Regions from separate parts of the Pseudomonas sp. LABIM340 genome, predicted to be linked through region 4. Evidence: riboswitches for the same ligand, from Rfam matches in the RefSeq annotation. Region 4 holds a riboswitch; each other region holds the start of a gene.
What was found. Region 4 has a riboswitch for cobalamin ahead of ABKS89_RS06890 (TonB-dependent receptor domain-containing protein). Riboswitches for the same ligand answer to the same signal wherever they lie in the genome.
Positions count from the first base shown of each region.

Region 1: it holds a riboswitch for cobalamin, as region 4 does, so the genes downstream of both, ABKS89_RS04150 (TonB-dependent receptor domain-containing protein) here and ABKS89_RS06890 (TonB-dependent receptor domain-containing protein) in region 4, are expected to answer to the same signal.
Region 2: it holds a riboswitch for cobalamin, as region 4 does, so the genes downstream of both, cobO (cob(I)yrinic acid a,c-diamide adenosyltransferase) here and ABKS89_RS06890 (TonB-dependent receptor domain-containing protein) in region 4, are expected to answer to the same signal.
Region 3: it holds a riboswitch for cobalamin, as region 4 does, so the genes downstream of both, ABKS89_RS03490 (CbtB domain-containing protein) here and ABKS89_RS06890 (TonB-dependent receptor domain-containing protein) in region 4, are expected to answer to the same signal.

Region 1 is NZ_CM200227.1:841,110-844,758, reverse strand. Features, by position in the region: gene dxs (1-deoxy-D-xylulose-5-phosphate synthase) at 1-1,048, shown strand, start outside; cobalamin riboswitch at 1,090-1,264, shown strand; gene ABKS89_RS04150 (TonB-dependent receptor domain-containing protein) at 1,371-3,227, shown strand; gene ABKS89_RS04145 (HAD family hydrolase) at 3,521-3,649, opposite strand, start outside.
Region 2 is NZ_CM200227.1:5,026,324-5,029,972, reverse strand. Features, by position in the region: gene ABKS89_RS23125 (ABC transporter permease) at 1-487, opposite strand, end outside; cobalamin riboswitch at 618-839, shown strand; gene cobO (cob(I)yrinic acid a,c-diamide adenosyltransferase) at 1,110-1,721, shown strand; gene ABKS89_RS23115 (cobyrinic acid a,c-diamide synthase CobB) at 1,750-3,042, shown strand; gene bluB (5,6-dimethylbenzimidazole synthase) at 3,039-3,649, shown strand, end outside.
Region 3 is NZ_CM200227.1:712,524-716,172, forward strand. Features, by position in the region: gene cobW (cobalamin biosynthesis protein CobW) at 1-816, opposite strand, end outside; cobalamin riboswitch at 912-1,106, opposite strand; cobalamin riboswitch at 1,167-1,385, shown strand; gene ABKS89_RS03490 (CbtB domain-containing protein) at 1,488-1,676, shown strand; gene ABKS89_RS03495 (CbtA family protein) at 1,841-2,551, shown strand; gene ABKS89_RS03500 (cobalamin biosynthesis protein) at 2,628-3,044, shown strand; gene cobM (precorrin-4 C(11)-methyltransferase) at 3,041-3,649, shown strand, end outside.
Region 4 is NZ_CM200227.1:1,452,708-1,456,356, reverse strand. Features, by position in the region: gene ABKS89_RS06890 (TonB-dependent receptor domain-containing protein) at 1-1,760, opposite strand, end outside; cobalamin riboswitch at 1,855-2,061, opposite strand; gene ABKS89_RS06885 (VOC family protein) at 2,135-2,563, opposite strand; gene ABKS89_RS06880 (cupin domain-containing protein) at 2,742-3,110, shown strand; gene ABKS89_RS06875 (DUF3303 domain-containing protein) at 3,302-3,607, shown strand; gene ABKS89_RS06870 (GlxA family transcriptional regulator) at 3,597-3,649, opposite strand, start outside.

The DNA.
Region 1 (3,649 bases), 610 kb from region 4:
GACCAAGAAGGGCAAGGGCTTCGGCCCGGCCGAGATCGACCCGATCGGCTACCACGCCATCACCAAGCTGGAGCCCGAGGGCGCCCCCGCCCACGCCGTGCCGAAGAAGGCCGGCGGGCCGAAGTACTCCAGCGTATTCGGCCAGTGGCTGTGCGACATGGCTGCCCAGGACCCGCGCCTGGTCGGCATCACCCCGGCAATGAAGGAAGGCTCCGACCTGGTCGCCTTCGCCGACCGATTCCCGGACCGCTACTTCGACGTCGCCATCGCCGAGCAGCACGCCGTGACCCTCGCGGCCGGCATGGCCTGCGATGGCGCCAAGCCGGTGGTGGCGATCTACTCCACCTTCCTGCAGCGCGGCTACGACCAGCTGGTCCACGACGTCGCGGTGCAGAACCTCGACGTACTGTTCGCCATCGACCGCGCCGGTCTGGTGGGCGAAGACGGCCCGACCCACGCCGGCAGCTTCGACCTCTCCTACCTGCGCTGCATTCCCGGCATGCTGGTGATGACCCCCAGCGACGAGAACGAACTGCGCAAGCTGCTCACCACCGGCCATCATTTCGAAGGCCCGGCGGCGGTGCGCTACCCGCGCGGCACCGGCCCCAACGCCCCCATCGAGGCGGCGCTGGAACCGGTCGAGATCGGCAAGGGCGTGCTGCGCCGCGAAGGCAAGGCCGGCAAGGTCGCCTTCCTGGTGTTCGGCGTGCAGCTGGCCGAAGCGCTGAAAGTGGCCGAGCAGTTCGATGCCACCGTTGCCGACATGCGCTTCGTCAAGCCGCTGGACGAAGAGCTGGTGCGCCAACTGGCCGCCAGCCACGAGTTGCTGGTGACCATCGAGGAGAACTCGGTGATGGGTGGCGCCGGCGCCGCCGTCAGCGAATTCCTCGCCCGCGAGAACCTGCAGCAGCCGATCCTGCACCTGGGCCTGCCGGACTACTACGTCGAGCACGCCAAACCCGCGCAGATGCTCGCGGAGTGCGGGCTAGACGCCGCCGGCATCGAAGCCTCGGTGAAGGCGCGCCTGGATGCCCTCGGCAACCGCTGAGACCGATCGGCGCATCCCTCCCCGGGAGTATTGCCAGTGACGGGCGCACCGACTAAGGTGCGCCCGTTTTCGTTCGAGGTAACGGGAAGCAGGTGAAAGACCTGCGCTGCCCCCGCAACGGTAACCGACGCGCCCCTTAAGGAGCGCAGCATCGCCATCCGCCACTGCTGAATGCGGGAAGGCGGCGATGTGACGTCGGCAGCCCGGAGACCGCCCTCGACACGCCCCGACAGGTGTTGCGGAGGGCCGCACCGTCAAGTGCGGCCTGCCGCCCTTGCCACGCCCTCCTCGAAAGTCATCCGACCGCTTTTGAGGACGTTCCATGAAACTGACCCGACTCGCCCTGGCCACCAGCCTGTTGCCCGGCCTGGCCTTCGCCGCCGACGACATCTACCGGCTCTCCGACCAGGTGATCACCTCCGCACGCCAGGCCCAGCCGCGTGCCGAAGCCACTTCGGCCAACAGCGTATTCACCCGTGCCGACATCGAGCGGCTGCAAGTTCGCAGCGTGCCCGCCCTGCTCGCCCGCGTGCCCGGCGTGCAGATGGGCAGCTCCGGCGGCGTGGTCTCGTACTCCGTGCGCGGCACCAGCACCGCGCAGACCCTGGTCCTGGTGGACGGCCAGCGCGTCGCCTCGGCCAGCAGCGGAATCGCCCGCCTGGACTACCTGAGCATCGACAGCATCGAGCGCGTCGAAGTGACCCGCGGCCCACGTTCCGCGCTGTACGGCGCCGACGCCATCGGTGGGGTCATCCAGATCTTCACCCGTCGCGGCGAAGCCGGCCTGCACCCCGAAGTACGCCTGGCCGCCGGCAGCCACGGCACCTTCGAGCGCAGCCTGAGCCTGTCCGGCGGCAATGAGCAGACCCGCTACAACCTCGGCGGCAGCCTCGACGAGAGCCAGGGCTGGGACCGCACCAGCGACAACGTCGGTGCCGACAACGACCACGATGCCCAGCGCAACAAGGCCGTACACCTGAACCTGGACCATCGCTTCAGCGAGGACTGGAAGGCCGGCCTGAACCTCAACGACCAGCGCGGCAAGAACGAATACGACGACGCCTACAACTTCGAGCCGGGCTCGCCCCGCGACGAATTCCGCGTCAGCAGTTACAGCGCCTACCTCGACGGCCAGATCACCAAGATGTGGAACAGCCGCCTGGAGCTGGGCCGCAGCTTCGACCGCAACAAGGCCGTGGGTGCCGCCGACAGCTGGAACAACGGCACGCTGGAAACCACCCGCCACTCGGCGAGCTGGATCAACCGCCTGCAACTGGACGACGCCAACCAGCTCGCCCTGGGCACCGACTGGTACGAAGACAAGGTCGACGGCACCACCGCCTTCGCCGACGACCAGCGCAGCAACCGCGCCTTCTTCGCCCAGCACAGCTTCAAGGGCGACAGCTTCGGCACCGAGCTGGGTATCCGCCACGACAACAACCAGGCCTACGGCAGCCAGAACAGCTGGAACGCCGCCTTCAGCCTGCCGGTGGGCGACAACCAGACCTGGATCGCCAGTTACGGCGAAGGCTTTCGCGCGCCGACCTTCAGCGACCTCTACTACCCCGGCGCGAGCAACCCGGACCTGAAGGCCGAGACCTCGAAGACCTACGAGCTGCAATGGCGCGGGGACATCGAAGGAACGCACCTGGAAGCCTCGCTGTACCGCACCGAGATCGACGACCTGATCGCCTGGGACAGCACCAGCAACCAGCCCGAGAACATCAACAAGGCGCGCATCAATGGCTTCGAGGCCAGCGTCGCCCGCGACGTGCTCGGCTGGCAGGCCGCGCTCGGCCTGAGCCTGATCGACCCGCGCGACCGCGACACCGGCCACACCCTGCCGTACCGCGCGCGGCGCACCCTGAGCCTGGACCTGGATCGCCAGTTCGGCGCCTTCGGCGTCGGCGGCACCTGGCGTGCGGTCAGCCAGCGCTACGACGATGCGGCCAACACCCGCGAGCTGTCCGGCTACGGCGTGCTCGACCTGCGCACCAGCTGGCTGGCCAGCGACGAGATTCGCTTCGACCTGAAGCTGGATAACGCCCTGGACCGCGACTACACCCTGGGCGACTACCTGCGCCCGACCAGCCCGATGGACTTCATGGGCGAAGCACGCCCCTACCAGGAACCTGGCCGCACCGCGCTGCTGGCGGTGACCTGGACGCCGGAGCTTTAAGAGAAGCGGCCTGACGGCCCCTCACCCTAACCCTCTCCCGAAGGGAGAGGGGACCGTTCGGCGCAGGATGAAACTACAGCGTCAGCCGGCACAATCTGCTCCCTCTCCCCCAGGAGCGGGGCGCGCAGCCAGGGCTGGGGTGAGGGGGAAACGTCGGCACAGACTTGCCGGAAAGAAGACAGTTTCGTAGGGCGCATAACCTGGAACAGGTTATCCGCCGCACGTTACTCCGGCGGATAACGCTGGCGCGTTATGCGACCTCCACCCACCCAGCCATCGGTGTGGGTATGAGGTCAGCCCAGAACCCCCGCCATCCGCCCCAGCTCCGCGCAGTCCTGCGCGTGCCAGTCGGTCAGCTCTGGCCAGGGGTTCTCGGCAAGGTTCACCAACGCACTGTGCGCGCCGGCGGCGCGGGCGCAGTC
Region 2 (3,649 bases), 3.1 Mb from region 4:
AGGTGAGCCGCCAGCGCCGCGGGCGGAACAGATTGCGCAGCAGTGTCTGCAGGGTCAGGCCGATGAAGCCGAGCAGGCCCACCAGATGTTCGCGGAAGGTCAGGGTGGCGATGCCGATGCGCTCCAGCACATCGACCAGCGCGTTGCCCGGCTCCGGCGATTTTTCGTCCAGGCGGCACTGAGTGATGGCGCTGCCAACGGCGCGCAGCAGTGCCTGGCGTTCGGCGGGGAGATTGCGGGCGATCTGTTCCAGCTGGCTCATGCGCGCGCCGCCGATGATCTCGGCGAGCAGCGCGGCACCGGCGGTGTCCAGCGCGCCGAGGCCGGCAAAATCCAGCGCGGCGGGGGACTCGGCTTGGCGCTGGGCGGCTACCTGGGCCTCCAGCGCGGAGAAATGCGCGAGCGTCCAGTCGCCGCTGACGTACATCAGCGGTGGGCTGGCGGAGGTGTCGAGCTGAAGCTGGCCGGGCTGGGCGGTCATCGTCATGGTTCGCATTCTAGCGGAGTTACACAGTGCCATGATTGGACAGGTGTGTCGCATTGTAGAGCGGCTGCCTGGTGCTGGGACAAGCCCGGCGACATCCTGTTCAATTGACGCCCCAGGCCGCCAGCCACTAAGCTGCGCGCCTGCTTCAGGTGCTCTCGGCGCAAGCCGCGAGTGAAACAGGGAAGCCGGTGAAATCGATGCGCAATCGACCATTCCGGCGCTGCCCCCGCAACGGTAAGCGAGCTTCGAACCGCAGACAGCCACTGTGCCACGGCATGGGAAGGCGCGGTTCATCGACAGCCTCACGGCGTCACTCGCAAGCCCGGAGACCGGCCTGCTGCATCGCATGGCATCGCGGGAGGCGCTGCCGACGTCGGCGCTGCGCGCCGCGCGTTGCCGTCCTCCGCCTGCCCCGACTGGTCAGTGCCGCGCGGGTGAGAGCGGCGGAGAATCCTTCAGGTGAAATCCCTATTCCCCAGGTCGACAGCCTTTGCGCTGGGCGGCCTCTATCGTCTGGCGCCGACGCGCGCCGGCGGTTCGTCTCTGCCCATTCCATTCCTCGTTCGCTGCCACCCGGCCGGCAGCCTGACGCCTGTGCAATCCCTTTCAGGAGCAATTTCCCATGACTGAATCCCCGGAAAAGGACGAGCGCCATCGCTCGCGCATGCAGCGCAAGAAGGCGGTGGTCGACGAGAAGATCGCCCAGGCCCAGGGTGAGCGCGGCGTGTTCCTGGTCAACAGCGGCAACGGCAAAGGCAAGAGCAGCTCGGCCTTCGGCATGGTCGCCCGCGCGCTTGGCCATGGCATGAAGGTAGGCGTGGTGCAGTTCATCAAGGGCGCCGCGACCACGGGCGAAGAGGCGTTCTTCCGCCGCTTCCCCGAAGAGGTCAGCTTCCACGTGATGGGCGAAGGCTTCACCTGGGAAACCCAGGACCGCCAGCGCGACATCGCCAAGGCGCAGTTTGCCTGGGACGTGGCGCGCCAGCTGCTGGCCGACCCCGAGGTCGGCCTGGTGGTGCTGGACGAGGTGAACATCGCCCTCAAGCACGGCTACCTGGAGCTGGACACCGTGCTGGCCGACATCGCCGCGCGTCCACCCATGCAGCATGTGGTCGCCACCGGCCGCGGCGCGCAGCCGGCGATGCTCGAGGCCGCCGACACCGTGACCGAGATGGGCCTGGTGAAACATGCCTTCAAGGCCGGCATCAAGGCGCAGAAAGGGGTGGAGTTCTAATGCATCCCGTTGTGGCGGAGCGCGTCGTATGACCTCGCGCCAATGCCCCGCACTGCTGATTGCCGCCCCGGCTTCCGGGCAGGGCAAGACCACCGTGACCGCCGCCCTGGCGCGCCTGCACACGCGCCTTGGGCGCAAGGTGCGGGTATTCAAGTGCGGCCCGGATTTCCTCGACCCGATGATCCTTGCCCGCGCCAGTGACGCGCCGGTCTACCAGGTGGACCTGTGGATGGTTGGCGAGGAAGAGAGTCGCCGCCTGCTCTGGGAGGCGGCCGGCGAGGCCGATCTGATCCTTATCGAAGGTGTGATGGGTCTGTTCGACGGCTCGCCGTCTGCGGCCGACCTGGCGCGGCGCTTCAATGTGCCGGTGATGGCGGTGATCAACGGCCAGTCCATGGCGCAGACCTTCGGCGCCATGGCCGTTGGCATGGCAACCTACCAGAGCGACCTGCCGTTCTCCGGCGTGCTCGCCAACCGTATCGGCAGCCAGCGTCACCGCGACCTGGTGCGCGACAGCCTGCCGGAGTGGATTCGCTGGTATGGCGCGCTGCCGCGCGATACCGAAGTGGAGCTGCCCAGCCGACACCTCGGCCTGGTGCAGGCCGACGAGCTGGCTGACCTCGACGCCCGCCTGGACGCCGCCGCCGATGCCCTGGCGGCCAGCGCCAGTACCGAGCTGCCCCTGCCGGTGAGCTTTGCCGCACCCGAGCCGCGCCGCGAGTTCTCCCGCCTCGATGGCGTGCGCATCGGCGTGGCGCGGGACAACGCCTTCGCCTTCCTCTATCAGGCCAACCTCGACCTGCTGCGCGCGCTGGGCGCCGAACTGGTGTTCTTCTCGCCGCTGCGGGACCAGGCGCTGCCGGAAGTGGACAGCCTCTATCTGCCCGGCGGCTACCCGGAATTGCACCTGCAGGCGCTGGCCGGGAACCGCGCCATGGCCCAGGCCATCCACGCGCACCACGAGATGGGCAAGCCGATCCTCGCCGAGTGTGGCGGCATGCTCTATCTGCTCGACGCACTGACCGACGTGGCTGGCGAGCGCGCGCCACTGCTTGGCCTGCTGCCGGGCGAGGCGCGCATGCAGAAGCGCCTTGCCGCGCTGGCGCTGCAGGCGGTGACGCTGCCCGAAGGCACCCTGCGCGGGCACACCTTCCACCACTCGTTGCTGGACGGCAGCGAAGAGCCGCTGGCCCGAGGCGTCTGCCCCAACGACAAACCGGTGGCCGAAGCGGTGTTCCGCCGTGGCCGGCTCACCGCCTCCTACATCCACTTCTACCTGCCGTCCGACCCGGACGCCGCAGCAGCGCTGCTGAGACCATGACCGAGCACGCCTACAGCCTTGAGGAGCGCACCGCGCTCTACCGCGCCATCGCCGAGCGCCGCGACATGCGTCATTTCAGCGGCGGCGAGGTGGCGCCCGCACTGCTCGCACGCCTGCTCGAAGCGGCGCACCAGGCGCCCAGCGTCGGACTGATGCAGCCGTGGCGGTTCATCCGCGTCACCTCGCGGGAGCTTCGCCAGTCGATCCACGGATTGGTGGAAGAAGAGCGCGTGCGCACCGCCGAGGCGCTGGGCGAGCGCTCCGACGAGTTCATGCGGCTCAAGGTCGAGGGCGTGCTCGACTGCGCCGAAGTACTGGTGGCCGCGCTGATGGATGGCCGCGAGGCGCACGTCTTCGGCCGCCGCACCTTGCCGAACATGGACCTGGCCTCGCTGTCCTGCGCCATCCAGAACCTCTGGCTGGCCTCGCGCGCGGAAGGCCTGGGCATGGGCTGGGTATCGCTGTTCGACCCCGCCGCGCTGGGTGGACTGCTTGGCCTGCCGGCGGGAGCCGAAGCGGTGGCGGTGCTCTGTCTCGGTCCGGTCAGCGAGTTCTACCCCGCGCCGATGCTGGCCCTGGAAGGCTGGCGCCAACCGCGCGCACTCAG
Region 3 (3,649 bases), 740 kb from region 4:
GGCGCGCTCTTCCACTTCCGGCAGGTCGACGTGGAAGGAGTCGAACTCGTCGTGGTCATGATCGTCATGGCCTTCGTGGTCGTGGTGGGTCGGGCGGCTGTCGATGTGCAGCTCGGCCTCGGCGTTCAGCCCCAGCAGCACCGAGAGCGGCAGCTGGCCGGAGTTGGCTTCGACGATCTTCACCGCCGGCGGCAGCTCCTCGGCGACTTCAGCGCGCACGCGGGCCAGGGCTTCGGCGTCCAGCAGGTCGGCCTTGTTCAGCACCACCAGGTCGGCGCTGGCCAGCTGGTCTTCGAAGAGTTCGTGCAGCGGCGATTCGTGGTCCAGGTTCGGGTCCTGCTTGCGCTGCTCGTCCACCTGCTCGGGGTGGGCGGCGAAGGTGCCGGCGGCCACGGCCGGGCTGTCGACCACGGTGATCACCGCGTCAACGGTGCAGGCGTTGCGGATTTCCGGCCACTGGAAGGCCTGCACCAGCGGCTTGGGCAGGGCGAGACCCGAGGTCTCGATGAGGATCTGGTCGAGGTCGCCACGGCGCGCTACCAGTTCACGCATCACCGGGAAGAATTCTTCCTGCACGGTGCAGCACAGGCAGCCGTTGGCCAGTTCGAAGACGCGGCCGACCGCTTCTTCTTCACTGCAACCGATGGAGCACTGCTTGAGGATTTCGCCGTCGATGCCCAGCTCGCCGAATTCGTTGACGATCACCGCGATACGGCGGCCTTCGGCGTTATCGAGCATGTGGCGGAGCAGGGTGGTCTTACCGGCACCGAGGAAGCCGGTGACGATGGTGACGGGGAGTTTGGCCAGGGTTTTCATGCGCGCCTCGCAAGCGAAATTGGGAGGGCGGATGAAGGGCGCGCGCGCGGGTTCGCCGCGCAACGAAGGTCGCCACCGGATCACCCCGCCCGGTTGTCTTGATGCTGCTCGAGGCAGGTCTCCTGGCTCACAGCCTTTTGTTGTCTCCTCGCCTTCCCGCCCGAATCGGCAGTGGCGTGTGAAGAGACAGGCTGTTCACAGTTGCGGGGGCAGCCGTGGCGCATCCGAAGATTTCCACGTTCCCTCTTAGCTCCGGCCAGTGCCGGAGAACCTCGAAGGGAGGAAGGCTACGCAGCGCGGCCGGGCCGGTCAATCGCCGGGGATCGGTTGACGCCTGCAGGCGAGCGTGGTCTGCTTGCGCGGTTTCAGGTGTCTCGCGCCGACGCGCGCGAGGTGAAACGGGAAGCCGGTGCGTCCGCAAGGACCAGTCCGGCGCTGCCCCCGCAACGGTAAGCGCATCGAGGGTCGTCAGTAGCCACTGTGCCAAGGCATGGGAAGGCTGACCCATCCGGCGAGAGTCTCTCGCTGGCGTCGCAAGCCCGGAGACCGGCCTGGAATCCTTCGTTTTGGCAACCCGCGGTGGGCGGGCGCAGGCCGTGGCGCGACCGATCCGGCGCGTTCGAATGCGTTCAACCTCTGCGTTCTCACTCTAGATTTCAGAGGGAACGTTCATGTCCAGCAGCATCCTGACGCAACAGGCGTCGAGCACTTCCATCCCCCTTTCCAAGCGCATCAGCCTGGCCGTCGGCGCCAGCCTGCTCGGTGCGCTGCTGGTGTATTTCGCCGGCTTCTCGCACATCGACGCGGTACATAACGCCGCCCACGATACTCGCCACAGCGCAGGCTTCCCCTGCCACTGATGCGGTTCTGAGTTCAATCGGCTGCGCGTCGGCCAGGCTGCGTTGGAGAATCGCCGTGGACTGCTCATGGACAACAGTCCACTCCGCGTCCCCGGCGATCCTCCGCCTTGCCTGGCTCTAGCTCGCTCGATTCGATGGCTCGGAGAAGGAAAAGGAAAAAACTCATGATCAAACGTATCGCCCAGACCGCCGGTTTCGCCGGTCTGATCGCCGCGCTGGTGCTGACCGTAGTCCAGCTGCTGTGGGTATCCCCGCTGATCCTCAAGGCGGAAACCTATGAGAAATCCGATCCGGCCGCCGCGCTGGTCGAGGAGCACGCCCACGAGCATGCCGACGGTGCTGCTGCGGGCCACCACCATGACGCGGAGGCCTGGGAGCCGGAAGACGGCTGGCAGCGCATCCTCTCCACCACCGGCGGCAACCTGGTGGTCGCGGTGGGCTTCGCCCTGATGCTGGCCGGCCTGTTCACCCTGCGCGCGCCGGGTAAAACTTCCGAAGGCTTGCTCTGGGGGCTGGCCGGTTTCGCCGTGTTCACCCTCGCGCCGTCCCTCGGCCTGCCGCCGGAAGTTCCCGGCACCGCCGCCGCCGACCTGACTCTGCGGCAGACCTGGTGGATCGGCACCGCCGCCGCCACCGCCGCCGGCCTCGCGCTGCTGGTGTTCGGCCGTCACTGGGCGCTGCGCATTGTCGGTCTCGCCCTGCTGGTGGTGCCGCACGTGGTCGGCGCGCCGCAGCCGGAAGTGCATTCCAGCCTCGCGCCGGAAAGCGTCGCCCACGAGTTCATCGTCGCCTCGCTGGTCACCAACGCCGTGTTCTGGGCTGCCCTGGGCCTGGTCGCCGCCTGGATGTTCCGCCGCTTCGCGCCGTCGACCTGATTCGCCGCTATGCTCGACCCCGCAGCCGGCCTGGCCGTCTGCGGGGTTTTTATTTTGATCTGCAAGGAGAGCGACCATGACACTGGTTGCCGGCCTCGGTTGCCGCCGGGGTTGCCCGCTCGATGAACTGCGCGCCCTGCTGCGCGATATGCTGGCCGAGGCCGGGCTGGAGGAGTCGAACCTCACCGCCCTGGCCAGCGCCACGCTGAAGGCCGACGAGGAGGGACTGACAGCCCTGGCCGCCGCCCTCGATCTGCCGCTGGCGCTGTTCACGCCGCAAGAGTTGGCGGCCTGCGAAAAGCGCCTGGGCGACCCTTCCGAAACCGTGCGCACGGCCACCGGCAGCGCCAGCGTGGCCGAGGCGGCGGCATTGCTGCAGGCCGAGGCGCAAGGCGGTGCTGCGGCACGCCTGCTGGTAGGCAAGCGCCGCAGCGAGCAGGCCACCTGTGCGCTGGCCTTCATCCCCATCGAACCCGCACAGGAGCCGTCATGACGGTCTACTTCATCGGCGCCGGCCCCGGCGATCCCGAGCTCATCACGGTCAAGGGCCAGCGGCTGATCCGCACCTGCCCGGTGATCCTCTATGCCGGCTCACTGGTGCCGCCGGCCGTGCTGGAAGGGCACCGCGCCGAGCGCGTGGTGAACACCGCCGAGCTGAACCTGGAAGAGATCGTCGCGCTGCTGGCGCAGGCCCAAGCCGAGGGCAAGGACGTCGCGCGAGTGCACTCCGGCGATCCCTCGCTGTACGGCGCCATCGGTGAGCAGATCCGCCACCTGCGCGAACTGGGCATCGCCTACGAGATCGTCCCTGGCGTCACCGCGACTTCCGCCTGCGCGGCGATTCTCGGCTGCGAGCTGACCCTGCCGGATATCTCCCAGACGCTGATTCTCACCCGCTACGCGAGCAGGACGCGGATGCCCGAAGGCGAGTCGCTGGCGGAACTGGCGCAGCACCGAGCGACCCTGGCCATTCACCTGGGCGTCGGCCAGTTGGCGAACATCGTCGCCGAGCTGCTGCCGCACTACGGCGCGGACTGCCCCATCGCGGTGATCCACCGCGCCAGCTGGCCGGACCAGGACCAGGTCACCGGCACCCTC
Region 4 (3,649 bases):
TCGTCGTCCTGGGCGCTGACGATGGAGCCGACGTAGCGCGTGGCAAGGCCCGCGCCCCAGAGGTTGTCGTCATAGCCCAGGCGCACACGGGCGAAGAAGTGCGGGATGTTGTTCACCGTCACGCCTTCGCGGCTGTCCACCCGATTGCGCGTGGCGTCGGCGGAGACCTGCCAGTGCCGGCCGACCTGCCACTGGCCGTTGGCTTCCACGCCGCGCACGGTGATCTCGCCATTGCCGTTCACCCACTGGTCGCCCGCGAGGGTGATGAGATCGGTGATCTCGCGGCGGAACAGCGTGACGCTGCCGCTCCACGGCTGCTCGAACAGCTCGCCGGTGTAGTCCAGGCCCAGCTCGGCGTTGCGGCTGCGCTCGGGCTTGAGGTCGCGGTTGCCCACTTCGTCGCCCGGTTCGTTGACGAACAGTTGCTCGGCAGTGGGCAGCTTGAAGGCGGTGCCGAACTGGCCACGCAGCTTGAGCTGCTGCGTGAGGTCGTAGAGCGAAGTGAGCATCCACACGGTGGCGCCCTCGCCGCCGGAGATTTCCTCGCGGCGCACACCCAGGCTCGGGTGCCAGTCGGGCAGCGCCTCGATGTTCGGCCGCAGCTGGGCGTAGAGCGCGTGGGATTCAGCCTTGTCGTTGTCGATGATCAGCACATCGTCCTGGCCCTTGTACCACTGGTTGTCGTTGCCGAAGACCAGCTCGTGGCCACCCGCCAGCTTCGCCTTGCCTTCGAGCTGCGCGCCCCAGTCGGTGAAGCCCCAGTAGTCGTTGTGGTTGAGCACCTGGGTGCCGCCGCCCTGCAGGTTGTAGACGCGGTCGTAGCGGGTATCCCAGTCGTTGATGTGGGTCTTGGCGAACCAGCTGAAGTCATCGCCGACGCTCTGCTGGAAGGTCGCCGTGGCGATCTGCTGCACGCGGTTGTTGCTGGTGTGGTGGTTGGAAGTCGGCCGGGCGAAGTCCAGCTCGGCGTCGGCGTACTGGTAGAACAGCTCCAGCCGCGAGGCATCGCCGATGGCCTGGATGGCCTTGGCGCCGAACACATTGACGTCGTAGGAGCGACGCTTGTCGCTCACCGTGTCGGTCATGTCGCGGTCGCGGTAAGGCTGGTAGCCGTCGGAGCGGTTGTGGCTGACGTAGGCCATCAGGCCGAGGTCGCCCAGGCCGTTCTGCACGATCTTCTCGGCGCGGGCATCGCCGCTGCGACCCTTGAAGGTATCCAGGCCGAGGTTCACCTCGCCGGAAGCTTCGCGACTGCGCGCGCTGCGGGTGACGATGTTGATCACCCCGGACACCGCCTGGGTGCCGAACAGCAGGCCCTGGCCGCCCTTGAGCACTTCGATGCGCTCCACTGCGGTGGTCGGCAGGGTGTCGATGTAGATGCCGCCGTAGAGGCGGTTATTCAGGCGCACACCGTCCAGCAGGATCAGCGTATCGTCGTTGCGTCCGCCGAGCAGCGAGTAGGTGCCGTAGTCGAACGGGCCGTTCTTCGGCGCGACGAACAGGCCGGGCACATACATCTGCAGCACACGGGTGATGTCGGCGCTGGGGCCGGCGCGTTCGATCTGCTGGCGGTCGATGACCTCCAGCTTGCTGCCGTAGCGGGCCATGTCGGCCACGGTGGTGGACTCCACGGAAGGGCCGCTGACGATCTCATCGGCCAGGTCGAGCGGCGCCGCAGCGAGCTGCGAGCTGAGGGCACACAGGGAGAGAACGGGAGTCCAGCGCAGGGCGCGCCGGTTCAGGAACGAAGTATGTTGCAAGGTGATCGCCTCGAAATCGGGATTTCGCAGGCGGCGCAGCGAGACCCGGAACGAGCGCGCCCCGGGAACCGGCTCACGCCCGCCCACCGCGGGTTTGCCAAACAGGTTCCAGGCCGGTCTCCGGGCTTGCGAGGGTCATGAAACATCCGCCTTCCCATGCCTGAGCACAGTGGCCTAATGGATGTTCCGCTCGCTTACCGTTGCGGGGGCAGCGCCGGACTGATCGCACGAGGGCGACGCACCGGCTTCCCGTTTCACCCCACGCACGGCGGCGGGGGGCACCTGAAACGGGGCGAATCTGAACACTCGGCGGACGAAAGCGTCAAGCGCGGGGGTTGGGCAGGATGTTGCGAAGGCGGACGGGACGTGCGAAATCAGTGCCAGGGATCGTAGGTGCCGAAACTCCAGATGTGCCCTTCCGGATCGCGGCAGGTGAAACCCTGGCCGCCGTAATCCTCGTCCTTGATGTCGATGACGATCTGCGCGCCGCCGTCCACTGCCGCGCGGTACAGCACCTCGGCATCCTTCACCACCACGTAGATGCTCTGGGTGCAGCCGCCGATCTCGTCGGGCTGGCGCATCAGCCGGCCGTACTCGTTGTCGTGCAACGACCCGAGCATCACCAACCCACTGCCGTCGGCCAGCGCCAGCTGCGCGTGGGCGATACCGCCGTGGTCATCGGCGACTACCAACTGCCGCTGGAAACCGAAGGTGGCGCACAGCCAGTCGATGGCCTGGGGCGCATCGCGGTAGCGCAGGCAGGGAATGACGCTGGGGCGAGCGATGGGAGCTGGCGTGGACATGGCGGTCTCCGGCGGGAACAGGCGCGATGTTCTGAGCATAGTCGCCCGCTTTTCGCTGCTCAGCGCTACACGGCGACCAGCAGCGGCACGGGGAGCGACAGCGAAGCGCAAGTTCCTGCAAGACCGCTCCCGGCGCCGGCAGTAGTTTGGGCAGACCGATCCCAAGGAGAAAACCACCGTGACCCAACGCCAACCGATCAACCTGCGGGACAAGCTCGACCGCATCAGCGAAACCTGGCAACCACGGGTGATCGCCGAGATGAACGACTACCAGCTCAAGGTGGTGAAGCTGCAGGGCGATTTCGTCTGGCACAGCCACGCCGACACCGACGAGACCTTCATCGTGCTGGACGGCGAGCTGCGCATCGACTTCCGCGACGGCCCGCTGACCCTGCGCGCCGGCGAGCTTTACGTGGTGCCCCGTGGGGTGGAGCACAAACCCTATGCCGAGCACGAAGTGCAGCTGATGCTGATCGAGCCACGCGGCGTGCTGAACACCGGCGACCAGGGCGGCGAGCGGACGGCGGAAAATGATCGCTGGGTGTGACCGTCGATCACCTGCCCTGGTGACCGCCGATCAGCGGCCGCTCCCGCTTCGCTGGCTGCTGCTATGCCTGTCGGAAGAACGCCGCTCCCAGCCGGAGGCTGTCACGCCTGGGATACACAGGCGCGGCGCCGGCGGCGTTGCCGGTACGGGTCCGCGCCCATCAAAGCCCGGAGCCGGGCCGGAGGTGCGACATGCTTTATCTGGTGAACTGGACCATCCCCATCGAAAACCGCGACAGGATCATCCAGCGTTTCCTCAAGACCGGCGGCCTGCCGCCGCCCGGCGTGAAGCTGGTCGGCCGCTGGCACGCCATGGGTCACATGCTTGGCTTCGGCCTGGCGGAGGCCGAGAACCCGCTCGATGTGCAGCGCTGGATGCTGCAGTGGACCGACCTGATGCACCTGCAGGTACACCCGGCCATGACCGACGCGGAATATGCACCGCTGCTCGCGCAGATGCTGCAGCAGGCGGCGGACACGCCATCGGTCAGTCCCTGAGCGCAACCTCGGCTGGCTTGGCGCCGAAGCGCTTGCGGTAGT